4 regions of the Mesorhizobium sp. AD1-1 genome follow, and region 4 is predicted to be linked to each of the others. Evidence: predicted binding sites of a transcription regulator. Region 4 holds the regulator's gene; each other region holds the start of a gene.

Region 1 (4,951 bases), on a different contig from region 4:
AATCTGCCCTTGTGCCTTCACCCGTCTGGACAAAAACGGGCTTCACGCATAAACCGAAGTCCAAATGCCGGAGGAATTCGCAAGCCTGTTCGCCATGCGCTGTCGGGTTGGCGTAATTGAGCGGGGAACAAGGCTCAACCACCGGCACGGAAGAGGCGAAAGGATCAGGCACCCGTGAGCGCAACCGACACCCAGGATCCCAACCGTCGTGATTTTCTCTACGTCGCCACCGGCATGGCCGCAGTGGTCGGCGCGGGTGCTTTCGCGTGGCCGTTCATCGACCAGATGCGCCCTGACGCCTCGACGCTGGCGCTCGCCTCGGTCGAAGTCGACGTCGCCTCGCTGACGCCGGGTATGTCGCTGATCGTCAAATGGCGCGGCAAGCCGGTCGTGGTCCGCAACCGCACCGAACAGGAAATGAAGGACGGCGAGGCGGTCAAGCTGGCCGATCTCAAGGATCCGATCGCCCGCAACGCCAATCTCCCGGCCGACGCACCGGCGACCGACGCCAATCGCACCACGCCCGGCAAGGAAGCCTGGATGGTGATGGTTCAGGTCTGCACGCATCTCGGCTGCATTCCGCTTGGCCAGGAAGGCGATTTCGGCGGCTGGTTCTGCCCGTGCCACGGTTCGCAATACGACACCGCCGGCCGCATCCGCAAAGGCCCGGCGCCGGAGAACATGGCGGTTCCGGTATTCAAGTTCATTTCCGATACCAAGATCCTTATCGGTTGAGGCAGGGGGATATTTCGATGAGCGAGGGACACTCGACCTATACGCCCAAAACCGGTCTCGGACGCTGGTTCGACGCCCGCATGCCGCTGCCGCGGCTGGTCTATGACAGCTTCGTTGCCTATCCGGTGCCGCGCAACCTCAACTATGCATGGACCTTTGGCGGCATCCTGTCGATCATGCTGGTGGCGCAGATCCTGACCGGCATCGTGCTGGCCATGCATTACACGGCCGACACCAATCTGGCCTTCGGCTCGGTCGAGAAGATCATGCGCGACGTGAATTCGGGCTGGCTGCTGCGCTACATGCATTCGAACGGCGCCTCGTTTTTCTTCGTCGCCGTCTACATCCACATCTTCCGTGGCCTCTATTACGGCTCCTACAAGGCGCCGCGCGAACTGCTGTGGATCCTCGGCTGCATCATCTATCTCCTGATGATGGCGACCGGCTTCATGGGCTACGTGCTGCCGTGGGGCCAGATGAGCTTCTGGGGCGCCACCGTCATCACCGGCTTCTTCAGCGCCATTCCGCTGGTCGGCGACTGGATCCAGCAGCTGCTGCTCGGCGGCTTTGCCGTCGACAACCCGACGCTGAACCGTTTCTTTGCGCTGCACTATCTGTTGCCGTTCATGATCGCCGGCGTTGTCGTGCTGCACATCTGGGCGCTGCATGTCGTCGGCCAGTCGAACCCGACGGGCATCGAGGTCAAGTCGAAGACCGACACCGTGGCCTTCACCCCCTACGCGACCATCAAGGACGCGTTCGGCATGATCGTGTTCCTGTTCTTCTTCGCCTATTTCGTCTTCTACCTGCCGAACTATCTCGGTCATCCCGACAACTACATCGTCGCCAACCCGCTGAAGACGCCGGCCCACATCGTGCCCGAATGGTACTTCCTGCCGTTCTACGCGATCCTGCGCGCCATCACCTTCAATGTCGGGCCGATCAACTCCAAGCTCGGCGGCGTGCTATGCATGTTCGGCGCCATCGTCATGTTGTTCCTGGTGCCTTGGCTCGACACTTCGAAGGTGCGCTCGGCTGTTTACCGGCCCTGGTACAAGCTGTTCTTCTGGCTGTTCGTGGCCGATGCCATCCTGCTTGGCTGGCTGGGCTCGCAGCCGGCGGAAGGCAGCTATGTGTTCATGGCGCAGATGGCGACATTGTTCTACTTCGCCTTCTTCCTGATCGCGCTGCCGGTGCTCGGCCTGATTGAGACGCCGCGACGGCTGCCGAACTCGATCACCGAGGCGGTGCTTGAGAAGAACAAGGGCGGCAGCGGACATCCGGCGGGCGCTACGGCGGCTCCGGAAACCAAAGGCTGAGCGGGTAGAGAATCTAAGGGGATTTGGCATGAAAAAGATTCTCACCTCGCTGGCGCTGATCGGCCTTGTGGCCGTCGCCGCTGGGGCCGCGGGCACTCGGGCGATCGCCGCCGAAGAGGCACACAATGTGGCCAATCCGACGCATTTCCCGATCGACGAGCCGAAGGAAATGGACTGGAGTTTCACCGGCCCATTCGGCACCTATGACAAGGCGCAGCTGCAGCGCGGCCTCAAGGTCTACAAGGAAGTCTGCTCGGCCTGCCATTCGATGAACCTGGTGGCGTTCCGCACGCTGTCGGACCTCGGCTATTCCGATGCGCAGATCAAGACGCTGTCGGCCGAGTACACCATCCACGACGGTCCCAACGATGCCGGCGACATGTTCGACCGTCCCGGCAAGCCGTCCGACCACTTCCCGCCGCCCTTCGCCAATGAGGAAGCCGCCGCTGCCTCCAATGGCGGTGCTGCTCCGCCAGACATGTCCCTGCTGGCCAAGGCTCGCGGTGTCGAACGCGGTTTTCCGCAGTTCGTCTTCGATATCTTTACCCAGTACGACGCGGGCGGCCCCGATTATATCCACTCGCTGCTGACCGGCTACGACCAGACGCCGCCGGCCGGCATGGTCATCCCGGAAGGCACCCACTACAATCCGTACTTCATGTCCGGCGTGTCGCTGAAGATGCCCAAGCCGCTCTCCGACGGCCAGGTGACCTATGATGACGGTGCGCCGCAGACCATCGACCAGTATTCCCGCGACGTCTCCGCCTTTCTGGCCTGGGCGGCCGAGCCGCATATGGAAGACCGCAAGAAGACCGGTTTTCGCGTTCTGGTGTTCCTGCTTTTGTTCGGCGCGCTGGTCTATCTCACCAAGCGCAAGGTGTGGGAAGGCGTGGCGCATTAAGCCACACGATCAAGTGATCACGAAGGGCGCCGAGAGGCGCCCTTTTGCATTTCCAGAAGCCGGCCATGTCACATGGCCGTCACCGCATCCGGCGATCCTGTGCTGCTCTCATCAAAGGATCGCACCCATGAAAAGATACGCATCGCTCGCGGCAGGCCTGTTGCTGCTCATCGTCGGCTCGGCCGCGCAAGCGGAAGACGCCCAGCCTTTCGTCACCAACAAGGATGTCGACCTGACGATGATCCTGCCGCCGCCGCCGGCAAACGATTCGGCGCAGACCAAGGCCGAACTCGGCGAGGTGCTGATGCTGCAGGTGACACGCACGCCCGAGATGGTAGCCAGCGCCGTCGCCGATGCCGACGAGAATGTCTGGCGCTTCGCCAACGTCATGGGGCCGAAATTCAACAAGGAAACGCTGCCCAAATTCAGCGCCTTCTTCGACCGCGTCGTGGCCACCGAAGGCGCCGTCGTCGATCCGGCCAAGGATATCTGGAAGCGCCCGCGTCCGCACCAGCTCAGCGACCTCGTCAAGCCGGCGGTCAAGCTGTCGAGTTCGGGTTCCTGGCCGTCCGGCCACGCCACCGTCGGCACCATGATGGGCATCATCCTGTCCGATATGGTTCCGGAAAAGCGCGCCGAGATCATGGCGCGTGCGGCCGAATACGCCCACAACCGCGAGGTCGGCGGCATCCACTATGCGTCCGACGTCGAGATGGGCAGGATTTCCGGCAGCGTCATCGCCGCGGTCCTGCTCAACCGGGACGACTTCAAGGCCGAATATGAAGTGGCCAGGGCCGAGCTTCGTTCGGATCTCGGCATGTAATCTTCGTCAATCGGATCAGACCAGAAAGGGGCGCTTCGGCGTCCCTTTTTTGCTCATGGCCATGTCCGAAGGGCGGTTCGAAAAATAGTCCGTTGGCACGCCGACAACAGGTTGATATTCGATGCATCGAACGGTGGCGAGAAACTTGTCCCGCCATGGCCTTTGGAATTCGATGATGCGGCTCAGCGACTGTCACAACTTTTCCGATTTCCGCCGCATGGCGCAGCAGCGGCTGCCGGGACCGATCTTCAACTACATCGACGGCGCGGCGGACGACGAGGTCACCTATCGCCGCAACACCGAAAGCTTCGAGACCTGCGACCTCGTTCCCAACGTGCTGCGCGGGGTGAGCGAGGTCGACATGTCGGTGACGGTCATGGGCCAGAAGCTGGCGATGCCGTTCTATTGCTCGCCGACCGCCTTGCAGCGCCTGTTCCATCACCAGGGCGAGCGCGCGGTCGCCAAGGCCGCCGCCAAATACGGCACGATGTTCGGCGTGTCGTCGCTGGGCACTGTCAGCCTCGAGGAGGCGCGCAGCATCAGCAGCGGCCCGCAGGTCTACCAGTTCTATTTCCATCGGGATCGCGGTCTTAACCGGGCGATGATGCAGCGCGCAAAGGCGGTCGGCGTCGAGGTGATGATGCTGACCGTCGACAGCATCACCGGGGGAAACCGCGAGCGCGACAAACGAACCGGCTTTGCCATTCCCTTCAAGCTCAACCTTACCGGAATGGCGCAGTTCGCGCTCAAGCCGGCCTGGGCGATCAACTATTTCATCCATGAGGGCTTCAAGCTGCCGCAGCTCGACGAGCATGTCGACATGGGCGGCGGCACGATGTCGATCAGCCGTTACTTCACCGAGATGCTCGATCCGTCGATGACATGGGACGACGTCGCCGAGATGGTCAAGCTCTGGTCCGGTCCGTTCTGCCTCAAGGGCGTCATGTCGGTGGAGGATGCCAAACGCGCCGTCGACATCGGCTGCAGCGGCATCGTGCTGTCGAACCATGGCGGGCGGCAGTTGGATGGCTCACGGGCGGCGTTCGACCAGCTTGCCGAGATCGTCGATGCCGTTGGCGACAGGATCGACGTCATCATGGATGGCGGCGTGCAGCGCGGCACACACGTGCTGAAAGCGCTGTCGCTCGGCGCCAAGGCCGTCGGCGTCGGACG
Region 2 (4,951 bases), 270 kb from region 4:
AGCACAATGTGGATGTGATCGCCATGACCGACATCGCCACCTACAACTTCGCCTATCTCGACGAACAGACCAAAAGGATGATCCGCCGCGCGATCCTCAAGGGCATCGCCATCCCGGGATATCAGGTGCCGTTCGCCTCGCGCGAAATGCCGATGCCCTATGGCTGGGGCACTGGCGGCGTCCAGGTCACCGCTTCGATCATCGGCCCGGACGATGTGCTGAAGGTCATCGACCAGGGCGCCGACGACACCACCAACGCGGTCTCGATCCGCGCCTTCTTCAAGAAGGTCGCCAACGTCGCGGTGACGACTGACACCGCCAGCGCCACCATCATCCAGACCCGTCACCGCATTCCCGAGCATCCGCTGACGGCGGGCCAGGTGCTGGTCTACCAGGTGCCGATTCCGGAACCCTTGCGCTTCCTCGAGCCACGCGAGACCGAAACGCGGAAAATGCATGCGCTGGAAGAATACGGCCTCATGCATGTGAAACTTTACGAGGACATCGCCAAACACGGCCGCATCGCCACCACCTATGCCTATCCGGTCAAGGTCGAGGGCCGCTATGTGATGGACCCGTCGCCGACGCCGAAATTCGACAATCCCAAGATGCACCGCTCGCCGGCGCTGCAGCTGTTCGGCGCCGGGCGCGAAAAGCGCATCTATGCGGTGCCGCCCTTCACCGAAGTGGTCAGCCTCGACTTCGAGGATCATCCGTTCGAGGTGCAGACCTTCGACCAGCCCTGCGCGCTGTGCGCGGCCGAGAACGTCTATCTCGACGAAGTCATCCTCGACGACCATGGCGGTCACATGTTCGTCTGCTCCGACACGGACCATTGCGAGAAGCGGCGGGCGGACGGCCATCGCGGCCACCTTGCTCCAGAAAGCCATCTTGCCTCGGGAACAAGGGAGCCGGCGCAATGACCGACGAACCGCTGCTGCGTGTCGCAGCACTTTCTAAATTCTACGGCTCGCGCGTCGGCTGCGACAACGTCTCCTTCGACCTGTGGCCGGGCGAAGTCCTGGCTGTGGTCGGCGAGTCCGGCTCCGGCAAGACGACATTGCTCAACTGCCTGTCGACGCGGCTGCTGCCCTCCTCCGGCAGCGCCAGCTACCGCATGCGTGACGCCCAGTTCCGCGAGCTCTACCGCATGAGTGAGGCCGAGCGCCGCTTCCTGATGCGCACCGACTGGGGGTTTGTCCACCAGAACCCGGCCGACGGCCTGCGCATGACGGTGTCGGCCGGCGCCAATGTCGGCGAGCGGCTGATGGCGGTCGGCGACCGCCACTACGGCAGGATCCGCGCCACCGCCGTCGACTGGCTATCGCGCGTCGAGATCGACGAGGACCGCATCGACGACGAGCCCCGCGCCTTTTCCGGCGGCATGCGCCAGCGCCTGCAGATTGCCCGCAACCTCGTCACCGGCCCGCGTCTGGTGTTCATGGACGAGCCAACCGGCGGCCTCGACGTCTCGGTCCAGGCGCGCCTGCTCGACCTGCTGCGCGGTCTGGTCACCGATCTTGGTCTGGCGGCCATCGTCGTCACCCATGACCTTGCCGTGGCGCGGCTTTTGTCGCAGCGCATGATGGTGATGAAGGACGGCCGCGTCGTCGAAAGCGGTCTCACCGACCGCGTGCTCGACGACCCGCGCGCGCCTTACACGCAATTGCTTGTTTCCTCGATTCTGCAGGTTTGACGATGGCGCCAAGGCACCCCCCTCTGGCCTGCCGGCCATCTCCCCCTCAAGGGGGGAGATTGGCTATCGTCCTCGGTTTCGCCACTCTCCAACGTTGCAGAACAAGCGCAACGAGAAAGCTGCCGATCTCCCCCCTTGAGGGGGAGATGCCTGGCAAGGCAGAGGGAGGCGTTGGCCCGCAAACGAACGACAATTGGAGGCCCTTCTGATGGCAACCCCCCTCGTTGTCTCCGACGTCGCCAAGAGTTTCACCATGCACCTGCGCGACGGCATCAAACTGCCTGTTGTCGCCGGTGTCTCGTTCTCGATGAGGGCTGGCGAATGCACCGTGCTCGGCGGTCCTTCCGGTGCCGGCAAGAGCTCGATCCTGAAGATGCTCTACGGCAACTACGCCGTCGACGAAGGCCAGATCATCGTCACGCATGATGATGGGCTGATCGACCTCGCCACCGCCAGCCCGCGCACCGTGCTGGCCATACGCCGGCAAACGATCGGCTATGTCAGCCAGTTCCTGCGCACCGTGCCGCGCGTCTCGGCGCTCGACGTCGTCGCCGAACCGCTGGTTGAGCGCGGCGAGGATCGCGAGATTGCCCGCGGCAAGGCGCGCGCCTTGCTGGCGCAGCTCAACCTGCCGGAGAAACTCTGGGCCTTGCCGCCTGCGACCTTCTCCGGCGGCGAGCAGCAGCGCGTCAACATCGCGCGCGGCTTCATCACCGAGCATCCGATCCTGTTGCTCGACGAGCCGACAGCCTCGCTCGATGCCAGGAACCGCGATGTCGTGATCGAACTCATCGCCGCCAAGAAGGCTGCAGGTGTCGCCCTGCTCGGCATCTTCCATGACCACGATGTGCGCGAGGCGGTTGCCGACCGCATCATCGACGTCACCGCTTTCGCGCCCGGAAAAATCGCCGCATGACCAGGAAATTATCCGAGACGCCGTTGATCCATCCGACGGCGGAGGTGCAGAACTCGACGCTCGGCCGTTGGACCGAGATCGCCGACCGCAGCCGGGTCTCGGAAAGCGAACTCGGCGACTATTCCTACATGATGCAGGACTGCGCCGTCTGGTGCGCGACGATCGGCAAGTTCGCCAACATCGCGGCCAGCGTGCGCATCAACGCCACCAACCACCCGACCTGGCGGCCGACGCTGCATCACTTCACCTATCGCGCCTCGGACTACTGGGACGATGCCGAGCACGAGAGCGAATTCTTCGCCCAGCGCCGCGCCAAGCGGGTCACCATCGGCCACGACACCTGGCTCGGTCACGGCTCGACCATCCTGCCCGGCGTCACCATCGGCGATGGCGCCGCGGTCGGCGCCGGCGCTGTCGTCTCGAAAGATGTCGCGCCCTATACGATCGTCGCCGGCGTGCCGGCAAAGCCGATCCGCGAGCGCTTCGATCGCCGCACGGCCGAACGCTACCAGGCGCTGGCCTGGTGGGACTGGGACCATGCAAGGCTGCGGGCCGCGTTGGATGACTTCCGGGAGCTCGAGGCCGAGGCGTTCTTGGAGAAATATGGCGGATAGCGACGCCAGGAACGGGCTGTCACTGACGCTGGGCAGCGGGGGCAAACCGCCCCCGCCCCTGCTATCCGCATGACGTGCCTCTCGACACCGGCATCGACGCCATGACGGCCCTTGTCTGGAACGCCTGAAGGACGGCCTCGCCATCGCCGGCGCGCGACGGGCGAGTATATGCGCATCAAGTGGTGCCGTCTGGCCACCGGCGCCAGCTCGCCAGGCCTGCATTCCACATCACCTTCGACTGCTGATCCTGGGCCGGCCGCAGACTCCGGCCTGTGGAGCGTAACAAAACTGACATCAACGCGACACGGCAGGTTCATGTGGCTGCGCTAGGCGAATGCCTGACGATCAATGGTCCGGACTGGAACCTGCCGCCATGCCAGCAAATTCCGCCACGCTCGAAATCCGCGGTGTCACCCGACGATTTGGCAAGAACACTGCCGTCAGCGACATCAACATCGCGATCCCGCAGGGTCAGATGGTTGGCGTCATCGGCCGTTCGGGCGCCGGCAAATCAACCCTCCTTCGCATGATCAACCGTCTCATCGATCCCAGCCAGGGGTCGATTTTTTTTGACGGCGCCGAGGTCTCGAAGCTGAGCGGTTCGCCGCTGCGGCGCTGGCAGCGTGACTGCGCCATGATCTTCCAGCAGTTCAACCTGGTGCCGCGCCTCGACGTGCTGACCAATGTGCTGCTCGGCAAGCTGAACCACCGCTCGACCATCACCAACCTGTTCGGCATGTTCTCGCGCGCCGAATGCGCCGAGGCGGTCGCGGCACTCGAGCGGCTCGACATCGTCCGCACCGCGCTGCAGCCCGCCGGCACCTTGTCGGGCGGCCAGCAGCAGCGCGTCGCCATCGCTCGTGCCATGATGCAGCAGCCCAGAGTGATCCTCGCCGACGAGCCGATCGCCTCGCTCGACCCGCTCAACGCCAAGGTGGTGATGGATTCGCTGCAGGACATCAATTTGCGCGAAGGCATCACCGTCGTCACCAATCTGCACACGCTGGACACCGCCCGCACCTACTGCAACCGCATCATCGGCATGGCTGCCGGCAAGGTCGTCTTCGACGGCCCGCCGGAAGAGCTCAACCGCGAGGCGGTGCGCCTCGTCTACGGCGCCGACAGCAATGGCCAGGAAATCTCCGAGGCCATCACCTCGACCAGCGTTGCCTTCAGCCGAAAGATCGCCGCATCCGCCGGACCGCTCGAGCCCGCATTCCCGGGATATTGAGAGCGGTTGGGATCGCCAGCCCACGTCAAGGGCACCTGTCAAAATCGATAACGCTGCCGGCGCGGGGCCGGAACCTACAGGAGAGATATCCAATGTTCAGGAAGATGGTCTTTGGCGCCGTTTCGGTGCTCGCCATGGCGACCAGCATGGCCCATGCCGCCGACATGAAGGAATTTCGCGTCGGCATTCTCGGCGGCGAAAACGAAACCGACCGGCTGCGCAACTATCAGTGCCTCGCCGACCATCTGAAGGCCGAATTCGGCTTCGAAAAGGTTTCGTTGTTCCCCGCCGCCGACTATGACGGCGTCATCCAGGGCCTGCTCGGCGGCACGCTCGACTTCGCCGAGCTCGGCGCTTCCGGCTACGCCAGCGTCGCTCTCAAGGACCCGAAGGCGGTCACCCCGATCCTCACCACCCAGCAGACCGACGGCGCCACCGGCTATTATTCGATCGGCCTGGCGCTGAAATCCTCCGGCATTACCGACATCAAGTCG
Region 3 (4,951 bases), on a different contig from region 4:
TGCTCGACACGCTCGAAGCGGCGAAATCGCCAACGCGCAAGATCCGCGCCTCGCTGGTTCCTTTCGTGACGGCCGTCAACGTCAATGGCGACGGCTTCGACCCGTCCTGGATCGACATGGACGGCAAGTCCTCAACCAACGGCGTCAATTTTCCCGTCATCGACGCCAAGCGGCCGAACCACATGGCGCTTTTCAAACAGCTCAAGAAGACCGGATGGGCCGATGCCGGATGGAATGGCACCGGATGGAAAGGTTGCGTCGAGGCGCGGCCAGGCGCTTACAATATCTCCGACACGCCACCCGACCCGGCCAAGCCCGACACGCTGTTCGTGCCCTACTTTGCGCCGGATGATCCCGAAGACGCCCAGAAGCCGTCTGGCTCCTATGGCAATTCGGATAAATACTACAACAACTCCTATCTCAACGATGTCAGCGACAAAACCAGGCTTGCCCAGTCGGGCATCAACATTCTGGGCATCGATCTCAGCAACCTGCTCGGCAATCTCATCGAACTTCTGTCGCCCGATGACAGGGATGCCAGGGAAAAGATCGCCAAATATGTTGCGCCCGCCAAGGAACTCATCACCGAGATCGGCTCTCCCATCACTGTCGGCCCGAACCGTGCGTGTCCGACCCCGGTGGTCCCCCTGACCGACGACTTCGACAAGCTCCGCAAGGCGGCCAGTCAGATGACCGAGTGGAATGGCTCGGGTACCAATGTCTCCGAGGGCCTGTCATGGGGTATGCGTGTGCTGTCGCCTGCCGCGCCCTACACCGACGGAGCGCCGTGGAAGACGCCTGGGATCAGCAAGATCGTGCTGTTGCTCACCGACGGCGAGAACGTCGTCTATGGCGCCAGCGAACAAGAATCGACAAAGTCGGATTACACATCCTATGGCTATCTGGCTGGCGGCCGCTTCGGATCGGACAACCAGACGACCGCTGCGCGCAATGTCGACGGCTGGACCAAAAACGTTTGCACGCAATTGAAGAACGAGGGCGTGCAGATCTACACCATGGTGCTGCAATCCGACACCGCAGCCAACCGTGCGCTTTACAGCGCCTGCGCCTCGGATCCGAGCAACTATTATGCCGTCAACGATCCGACCAAACTGCCGAACGTGTTCCTTCAGATCGCCAACAATTTCACGAAGTTGCAATTGACCAACTGAACACGCGAACCGAGACGGACCAGCAGGCTCCGAGGAAATCGCTGGCCTCAACTCGTATGGGCGGCGACAATCTTGTCGACCGTTTCGGGGAAGAAGTCGGGCGCCGCGTGGCGTTTGCCGAACATCATATCGTACTGCAGCAGGCGGAAATCGCGGATCGCCGGATCGATCTCCTTCTGCCGCGCCCAATCGGGCGTGGCCTCGCCAGCCGGCGTCAGCAGCAAATTGCGGTCGACGACACGGTAGTGTTCGCTCATCTCGCCCAGGAAGCCGGTGTAGTAGGGATGGCTGATGCCGGCCGTCTTCAGGATATGATAAGGCAGGAAGGCCGGGCTGACGGCGCCCATGTGCTCAGCCGGCCCGGTGCGGTTCGACCAGATGACCAGCGGCGTCTCATGATGCTCGAGGGCAGCCTCGGGCGACGCTTCCTTGCGCGGCGCGACATTGTCCTTCAGGAAGCCGGTTTCGACATAAACCGGCCCGAGCGGCGGCAGATGGTCGCCGAAGAAGGCGATTACGGTTGGGCGGGAGCGTGTCTTTGCCCATTCGACGAGGCGTTCGAGACCGCGATCGGCATCGGCTGAGCCTTCGGCGTAGCTGAGCAGCGATTCGCGCGCCCACTGGCTGATCGGCGCCTGCACCCTGTGCGTGGGACTGTAATAGCGGTTCGGTTCGTAGGGACCGTGGTTTTGCAGGCTGACCGCAAAGAAGAACACCGGCTCTTCGCTGGCGTCGGCCTCGCTGATGATCTCGTCGGTCATCGCGGCATCCGATGCCAGTGGCCCGCGCTTTTGCATTGGCGGCAGCGTCTCTTCCGACTTGAAATCGTTGAAGCCGAAATCGGCGTAGACCGCGCCACGGTTCCAGAACCAGTTGGTGCCCGGATGGATGGCGCGCGCCCGATAACCCTGGCTCTTGAGGAAGGTTGCCAGCGACGGCGTCGGCGTGCGCACATATTGCTGGTAGGGGATGCTGCCGGCCGGCAGGAACGCGTTGGAGAAGCCGGTCAGCGCCTCGAACTCGATATTGGCGGTCATGCCGCCGAACTCCGGCGAGAACATCGAGCCGGAGCGCAGCGCCCGCACATTGGGGATCGGATCGGGCGTGATGGTGACGCCGGGCAGCTTGGTCGGGTCCCAGAAGGACTCGCTCATGACGATGATGATGTCAGGCTTCTCGGCCGGCACCGAGGCGGTCACATCGGGCCTGGCGATCGCCGCGATCGCCTTGTCGGAATAGCCCGGCGGCGCAGAGACATGCGCCATCGGCACATTGAGCGCAAAGGCCAGCGCAAAACCGTTGGAGGCATAGTTTTCCTTCTGGTCCCACATGATCGGGATGATCTGCAACCGGTCCCTGGTCCAGGAGAAGGTGGCATAGTCCATGATCGAAACGAAGAAGGCGAGCAGCGGCACTGCCAGCGTCAGCCGCGCAAGGCGTCCCTTGCGGCTGAGTGCGGGAACCTTGCGGCGCCACATCCGCCAGCCATAGACGAGCAGCGACAGGCCGGCGACGATGCCGACGACCATGGCGAGCGCGGTCATCGGCCGGTCGCGCACCAAAAGCGGCAACAGCGCGAAGATCTGGCGGGCATAGAGGAAATCGGTCGGATAGAGCGGATCGCCGAGATAATGCGACTTCTGGTGGCCGACGAAGGCAAGCGATAGCGTCAGCGGCGCGACGATCATCAGGCTCTGATGGCTGCGGCCCAGCACCGCATCGAGGCCGATCAGGATCAGCGCGAACACGACGATGGTGGTCCAGCCCGGCTTGAGCGGCTGCAGGAAGAAGGAGACCGTGCCGGCAAAGTCGCCGCGCACGATCAGTTCGATGGCAAACACCAGGACGGCGGCGATCGCCAGGCTGATCAGCCCATAGCGCACGACCGGCCATCTCCTGCCCGGCAGATAGCCGGTGGAGGGGTCGTCTTCCAGGAACTGTGGCGCGGCCTTGCCGGCGCGTTTGTAACTCTTTGCCACTTTAACTTCCCCACCCAGCGACAAGCACGTCACTCGATTGTCATGGAATTGTCACGCAAAGCTAGCGCCTGTGGCCAAAATAAGAAGAGCCAGCAAACGAATCGTGAGCGGTTTTCATCAGGAGTGATCGCCAAAAAGCCTTTCGGAACAGGCACTCGGCGGATGAAGCTGCCGTCGAGCAGGGTCGAACCGGGCTTGACTTGGCGGCCTGCCTTGCGTCACAGGCAAGAAAAACTCGTCTATCAGGCAAGCAAAACCAGCCCTTGGGAGCCCGCGCATGGCCGTTGCATTCACCTTTCCTGGACAAGGCAGCCAGGCAGTCGGCATGGGCAAGGATCTCGCCGAGGCTTTTCCCGAGGCGCGCAGAATTTTCCAGGAAGTCGACGACGCGCTCGGCGAAAACCTGTCGAAGCTGATCTGGGAAGGGCCGGAAGAGACGTTGATGCTGACCGCCAACGCGCAGCCGGCGCTGATGGCGGTGTCGCTGGCCGCGATCCGGGCGCTGGAATCGCGCGGCTTCTCGCTGAAAGGCAAGATCGCCTATGTCGCCGGTCATTCGCTGGGCGAATATTCGGCGCTCGCGGCTGCTGGCTTCGTTTCGGTTGCCGATGCCGCCAGGCTGCTGCGCATCCGCGGCAATGCCATGCAGGCGGCGGTGCCGGCCGGCGAGGGCGCCATGGCGGCGATCATCGGATTGGAACAGGCCGATGTCGAAGCCGCTTGCGCGGAAGCCGCCAAAGGCTCCGTCTGCCAGATCGCCAACGACAATGGCGGCGGCCAACTGGTCATTTCCGGCGCCAGGGCCGCGGTCGAACTGGCGGCGAAACTGTGCACTGAGAAAGGCGCCAAGCGCGCACTGATGCTGCAGGTGTCCGCGCCCTTCCATTCGGCGCTGATGGCGCCGGCCGCGAACGTCATGCGCGACGCACTCGCCGGTGTGACAAAGAATGCGCCGGTCGTTCCCGTCCTCTCCAATGTCACGGTCAGCCCGACCAGCGATCCGGACGAGATCGCCCGCCGCCTGGTCGAGCAGATAACCGGCCGCGTACGTTGGCGCGAGACCGTGGAGTGGTTCGGCGCAAATGGCGTCACCACGCTTTACGAGATTGGCGCCGGCAAGGTGCTTTCGGGATTGGCGCGGCGCATCAACCGCGACATCGCCACTGCGTCGGTCGGCTCGGCGGCTGAGGTCGAGGCAACGCTAGCAGCGCTTGCATAAAGCCCCATTTGATCCCATTCCCTGCAAAAGGGGTGTTCTCTTCTCAATCAGGAGACAAAAATGTTCGAATTGACTGGCCGCAAGGCGCTCGTCACCGGCGCATCGGGAGGCATCGGCGAGGCGATCGCCCGGATGCTGCATGCGCAAGGCGCGATCGTCGGCCTGCATGGCACCCGCATCGAGAAATTGGACGCGCTGGCTAGCGAGCTTGGCGACCGGGTCAAGCTGTTCCCGGCCAATTTGTCCAACCGTGACGAGGTCAAGGCGCTCGGCCAGAAAGCCGAGGCCGATCTCGAAGGCGTCGACATCCTGGTCAACAACGCCGGCATCACCAAGGACGGGCTGTTCGTGCGCATGTCGGATGCCGATTGGGACAGCGTGATCGAGGTCAATCTGACCGCCGTTTTCCGGCTCACCCGCGAACTCACCCATCCGATGATGCGCCGCCGCCATGGCCGCATCATCAACATCACCTCGGTGGTCGGCGTGACCGGCAACCCCGGCCAGACCAATTACTGCGCCTCCAAGGCCGGCATGATCGGCTTCTCCAAGTCGCTGGCGCAGGAGATCGCCACCCGCAA
Region 4 (4,951 bases):
TGATGACGCTGCCGACGATCATCATCGCGACGCGCGCCGCGCTTGCCGCGGTGCCGCCGTCGATCCGCTCGGCAGCTCTCGGCCTTGGCGCCTCCAAGATGCAGATGGTGTTCCAGCACATCCTGCCGCTTGCCGCGCCCGGCATCCTCACCGGCACCATCATCGGTCTTGCACGCGCGCTCGGCGAAACTGCGCCTCTGCTGTTGATCGGCATGGTCGCCTTCGTCGCCGATCCACCGACGACGCCTTTCGATCCGGCCACCGCGCTGCCGGTGCAGATCTATATGTGGGCGAACGAGGCCGAACGCGCCTTCGTCGAGCGCATGTCCGGCGCCATCATCATCCTGCTCGTCTTCCTCATGGCCATGAACATCACCGCGATCGTGCTTCGGCGTCGGTTCGAGCGGCGCTGGTAGAAAAAAGGCATTTTGGTATGAACATCATGACCGAACAGTCCCTTGAAAACGCAGTGGGCGACAAGATGAAGTCGAACGAAGTGATCAAAATGCGCGGCGACAAGGTCGGCGTGTTCTACGGCGAGAAGCAGGCGCTGTTCGACGTCGATCTCGACGTCCGCCTGAACCAGGTGACGGCGCTGATCGGCCCCTCCGGCTGCGGCAAGTCCACCTTCCTGCGCTGCCTCAATCGCATGAACGACACCATCGATTCAGCACGGGTAACCGGCAAGATAACGCTCGACGAAGAGGACATCTACGACAAGAACATCGATGTCGTCGAACTCAGGGCGCGCGTCGGCATGGTGTTCCAGAAACCCAATCCGTTCCCAAAGTCGATCTACGAGAACGTCGCCTATGGGCCGCGCATCCACGGATTGGCCAAGCGCAAGGCCGACATGGATCAGATCGTCGAGTCCAGCCTGAAGAAGGCGGCGATCTGGAACGAGGTCAAGGACCGTTTGCAGGAACCTGGCACGGGTCTTTCCGGTGGCCAGCAGCAGCGCCTGTGCATTGCACGCGCCATCGCCGTGTCGCCCGAGGTGATCCTGATGGACGAACCGTGTTCGGCGCTCGACCCGATCGCCACCGCTCGCGTCGAGGAACTTATCGACGAACTGCGTCAGAACTATACGATCGTCATCGTCACCCATTCGATGCAGCAGGCAGCGCGCGTGTCGCAGCGCACCGCGATGTTCCATCTTGGCTATCTGGTCGAGGAGGGCGCCACCGACAAGATGTTCACCACCCCCGACGACAAACGCACCCAGGACTACATCACCGGCCGGTTCGGCTGATCTCTGGCATATGAGGGACGAAGATCATGGGTGAACATACCGTCGCATCTTTCGATGAGGATCTGGAGCAGATCAGCCAGCTGATCCGCGACATGGGCGATCTCGCCCGCTCGATGGTCGGTGGCTCGACCAGGGCTTTGCTCAATTCGGACAATGCGCTGGCGCAGCGGGTGGTTTCCGACGACGCCATCATGGATGCACGCCAGCGCGAGCTGGACGATCGTGCCATCACGCTGATCGCCAAGCGCCAGCCAATGGCCAACGATCTGCGTGCGGTAGTCGGTTCGATCCGCATGGCCGGCGACCTCGAGCGCATCGGCGACCTTGCCAAGAACATCGCCAAGCGCGTCGGCACTGTCGGGCTGAGCGTCACGCCGCACGACCTTTCGCATTCGATCGACGCGATGGCGCAGCTGGTGCTGATCCAGGTGCAGGGGGTCGTCGACGAGTATGCCGCCGCTGACGCGGCAGCGCTTGCCACGCTCCGAAACAATGATGAACGCATCGACGTCAAATACACATCGGTGTTCCGCGAACTTCTGACCTACATGATGGAAGATCCGCGCAACATCACGGCGTGCACGCACCTGTTGTTTTGCGCCAAGAACCTCGAGCGGATCGGCGACCACGTGACCAACATCGCCGAAAATGCCTATTATGTTTTGACCGGCACGCAGTTGCCAGCCAACCGTCCGAAGCAGGACGAGACGGCAATGTCCGCGCCAGCGGCATGACAGGGGTGACCAGCCGATGATCGCGCCACGCATCATGGTGGTGGAGGATGAGGAGCCGCTAGGCGTGCTGCTCCGCTACAATCTCGAATCCGAAGGTTACCAGGTCGAGGTGGTGACGCGCGGCGACGAGGCCGAAATCCGGCTGCAGGAGAACGTTCCAGACCTTCTGGTGCTCGACTGGATGGTGCCTGCGGTTTCCGGTATCGAACTCTGCCGCCGGCTAAGGATGCGTCCCGAGACCGAGCGGCTGCCGATCATCATGCTGACCGCGCGAGGCGAGGAAAGCGACCGCGTGCGCGGCCTCTCGACCGGTGCCGACGACTATCTGGTCAAGCCTTTCTCGACGCCGGAGTTCATGGCCAGGGTCAAGGCGCTGCTGCGCCGGGCCAAGCCGGAAGTGCTGTCCAGCGTGCTCAAGGTCGGCGATATCGTGCTCGATCGCGAATCGCACCGTGTCTATCGCAAGAAGAGCGAGATCCGGCTCGGGCCGACGGAATTCCGCCTGCTTGAATTCATGATGCGCCATCCAGGCCGCGTGTTCTCGCGCAGCCAACTGCTCGACAATGTCTGGGGCGAGACGATCTACATCGACGAACGCACGGTCGATGTGCATGTCGGCCGGCTGCGCAAGGCGGTCAACAACGGCCGTATGCCCGATGTCATCCGCACCATCCGTGGGGCGGGTTACGCCATTCGCGAGGACTGAACTCCCTCGTTTGAACTCACGCCACGTTCTTGCCGCCGAGACCGGATCTCGCCTGCACGCCCGGCGCAAAAATCTCCTGATCGACGAAGATCAGCGCCCGCATGGCGCAGCCTTCGCGGATCAGCGGCAGTTCGTTCGGCTCGGTGTCGAAGGAAATCGACTTGGAATGCTGGCCGCCGGCGGTCTGGGCAATCGCTTGCCGCAATGCCGGCTCGATCAGGTCGAAGGCGGCGGCGCTGACGCCGACCATGGCGACCGGCGCCGGATCGATCAGCGCAAACAGGCTGCCGAGGCCGTAGCCGAGCGCTTCGCCGGCCTTGCGATAGGCTTCCCGTTCGGGCCCGTCCCTTTCGCGGGCGGCAGCAGCCAGGGCGCGCATGTCGGCGTCGCTGACATCGGCGACGGGCTCTGCATCCTCGCCCATCTGCCGCGCGTTGCGCCAGATGGCATAATTGCCGGCATAGGCTTCGACGCAGCCGCGCCGTCCGCAGCGACACAGCGCCCCGTTCGGCCGATGAATCATGTGGCCGAATTCGCCGCCCGAGGAATGGGTGCCGGTGAACAATTCGCCCTTCAGCACCAGCCCCATGCCGATGCCGTGCGACAAAAGGATAGCGATGAAATCGTCGCGGTAACGATCGGGGTCGCGCCAGCGCAGCGCCACCGCCATCATGTTGCAATCGTTCTCCATAATGGCTGGGATGCCGAACTCCTCTTCGAATATGTCGGCGAAGGCGATGTCGGTGTGCGGCGTGATCGGCGACCACAGCATGGCGCGGGCACGGGTGTCGGTGATGCCCTGGACGGCCAGCGCGATACGAGCGATGCTGCGCACGTCCAGGTCGGGATCTTCCAGGCGGCGCCGCACGATTGCCGTGCACTCACCGATCAGCGAGTCGCGCGACATCGTCAGCGTGTCGAGCCGACGCTGTTCCTCGGATATTACCTGGCCGGCATAGTCGATGACGGCGACCGAGAGGAAGTTCAGCGACAGCACCACGGTCATTACCGCGGCCGCTTCCGGATTGAGGCTGAGGCCGACCTGCGGACGGCCGCGTTTGAGCGAGCCGGCCTCGCTCGGCTTGCTTTCGGTCAGGATGCCTTCGACGATCAGGTCGGATGAGATCGCCGAGATCGTCGAATGGCTGAGGCTTGTGGTTGCGGCGATCTCGGTGCGCGACGGCTGTCCGGCGCGGCGCACCGCCGCGATCACCATCGCGCGGTTGCGGCGGCGCAAATCGTCGTGGCGGATTCCGACCGACATGCTCTTTCATATCCTCCCGGTCGCCGCGGTTCTTCCTGCCCTGGAACGCTGTCGGTGACGCGGTCAAATACTGGCAGAAGCCGCGCGCCGTGTCATTTATTTATTCCGAGGCTCGAAAAAAATTCGAAACGACATCAAAATCCATCAGAATCGATGTTGACAGCGTTCGGGCGTTGGCCCAGTATTTTTTCGAGGCTCGAAAAAATAGGGCCTCTGTGCCGGCCCTCGGGCCAGTTTGGTCGCGCCATACGCGGCGCAGGGAGGATAATATGAAAAGATTCACAGCCGCCATCCTGGCGGGTGCCGCCATGTCGCTGACGCTCGCGTCTGTCGCGCAGGCGAAGGACAAGGTCGTCGGCGTTTCGTGGTCCAATTTCCAGGAGGAACGCTGGAAGACCGACGAGGCCGCCATGAAGACGGCGATCGAGGCCGCCGGCGACAAGTACATCTCCGCCGATGCGCAGTCCAATCCCGGCAAGCAGCTTACCGACGTCGAAAGCCTGATCTCGCAGGGCGCCAATTCCCTGATCATCCTGGCGCAGGATGCTTCGGCCATCGGCCCGGCCGTGCAGAAAGCCCTGGACGAAGGCATTCCGGTCGTCGGCTATGACCGGTTGATCGAGAACAAGGATGTTTTCTATCTGACCTTCGACAACAAGGAAGTCGGCCGCATGCAGGCCCGCGAAGTGTTCAAGGTCAAGCCGGAAGGCAACTACGTCTTCATCAAGGGCTCCGGTGCCGATCCCAATGCCGACTTCCTGTTCTCGGGCTCGATGGAAGTGCTCAAGGAAGCCATTGACAGCGGCAAGATCAAGAATGTCGGCGAAGCCTACACGGATGGCTGGCTGCCCGCCAACGCCCAGAAGAACATGGAACAGTTCCTGACCGCCAACGACAACAAGGTCGACGCGGTGGTCGCGGCCAATGACGGCACTGCCGGTGGCGTCGTCGCGGCGCTGACGGCTCAAGGCTTGGCCGGCACCGTGCCGGTCTCG

The links. The regulator PhoB, encoded in region 4, activates phosphate uptake and scavenging genes when phosphate is short. The targets are predictions, from matches to a motif close to TGTCATNNANCTGTCAT.
Region 1: LB519_RS25420 (acid phosphatase) is a predicted target of PhoB. The motif match lies at 3,022-3,038, and genes of this name have one in related genera.
Region 2: phnC (phosphonate ABC transporter ATP-binding protein) is a predicted target of PhoB. The motif match lies at 3,505-3,521, and genes of this name have one in related genera.
Region 3: LB519_RS28350 (LTA synthase family protein) is a predicted target of PhoB. The motif match lies at 3,190-3,206, and genes of this name have one in related genera.

What each region holds. Positions count from the first base shown of each region.
Region 1 is NZ_JAIUGP010000016.1:56,932-61,882, reverse strand. Features, by position in the region: gene petA (ubiquinol-cytochrome c reductase iron-sulfur subunit) at 175-735, shown strand; gene LB519_RS25430 (cytochrome b) at 753-2,054, shown strand; gene LB519_RS25425 (cytochrome c1) at 2,083-2,955, shown strand; gene LB519_RS25420 (acid phosphatase) at 3,083-3,778, shown strand; gene LB519_RS25415 (alpha-hydroxy acid oxidase) at 3,954-4,951, shown strand, end outside.
Region 2 is NZ_JAIUGP010000005.1:340,575-345,525, reverse strand. Features, by position in the region: gene LB519_RS13270 (hypothetical protein) at 1-18, shown strand, start outside; gene LB519_RS13265 (alpha-D-ribose 1-methylphosphonate 5-phosphate C-P-lyase PhnJ) at 24-923, shown strand; gene phnK (phosphonate C-P lyase system protein PhnK) at 920-1,696, shown strand; gene phnL (phosphonate C-P lyase system protein PhnL) at 1,905-2,612, shown strand; gene LB519_RS13250 (DapH/DapD/GlmU-related protein) at 2,609-3,226, shown strand; gene phnC (phosphonate ABC transporter ATP-binding protein) at 3,600-4,457, shown strand; gene phnD (phosphonate ABC transporter substrate-binding protein) at 4,550-4,951, shown strand, end outside.
Region 3 is NZ_JAIUGP010000020.1:66,100-71,050, reverse strand. Features, by position in the region: gene LB519_RS28355 (pilus assembly protein) at 1-1,172, shown strand, start outside; gene LB519_RS28350 (LTA synthase family protein) at 1,220-3,175, opposite strand; gene fabD (ACP S-malonyltransferase) at 3,429-4,370, shown strand; gene fabG (3-oxoacyl-[acyl-carrier-protein] reductase) at 4,431-4,951, shown strand, end outside.
Region 4 is NZ_JAIUGP010000005.1:72,196-77,146, forward strand. Features, by position in the region: gene pstA (phosphate ABC transporter permease PstA) at 1-416, shown strand, start outside; gene pstB (phosphate ABC transporter ATP-binding protein PstB) at 434-1,252, shown strand; gene phoU (phosphate signaling complex protein PhoU) at 1,279-1,986, shown strand; gene phoB (phosphate regulon transcriptional regulator PhoB) at 2,003-2,692, shown strand; gene LB519_RS11955 (ROK family protein) at 2,709-3,956, opposite strand; gene xylF (D-xylose ABC transporter substrate-binding protein) at 4,226-4,951, shown strand, end outside.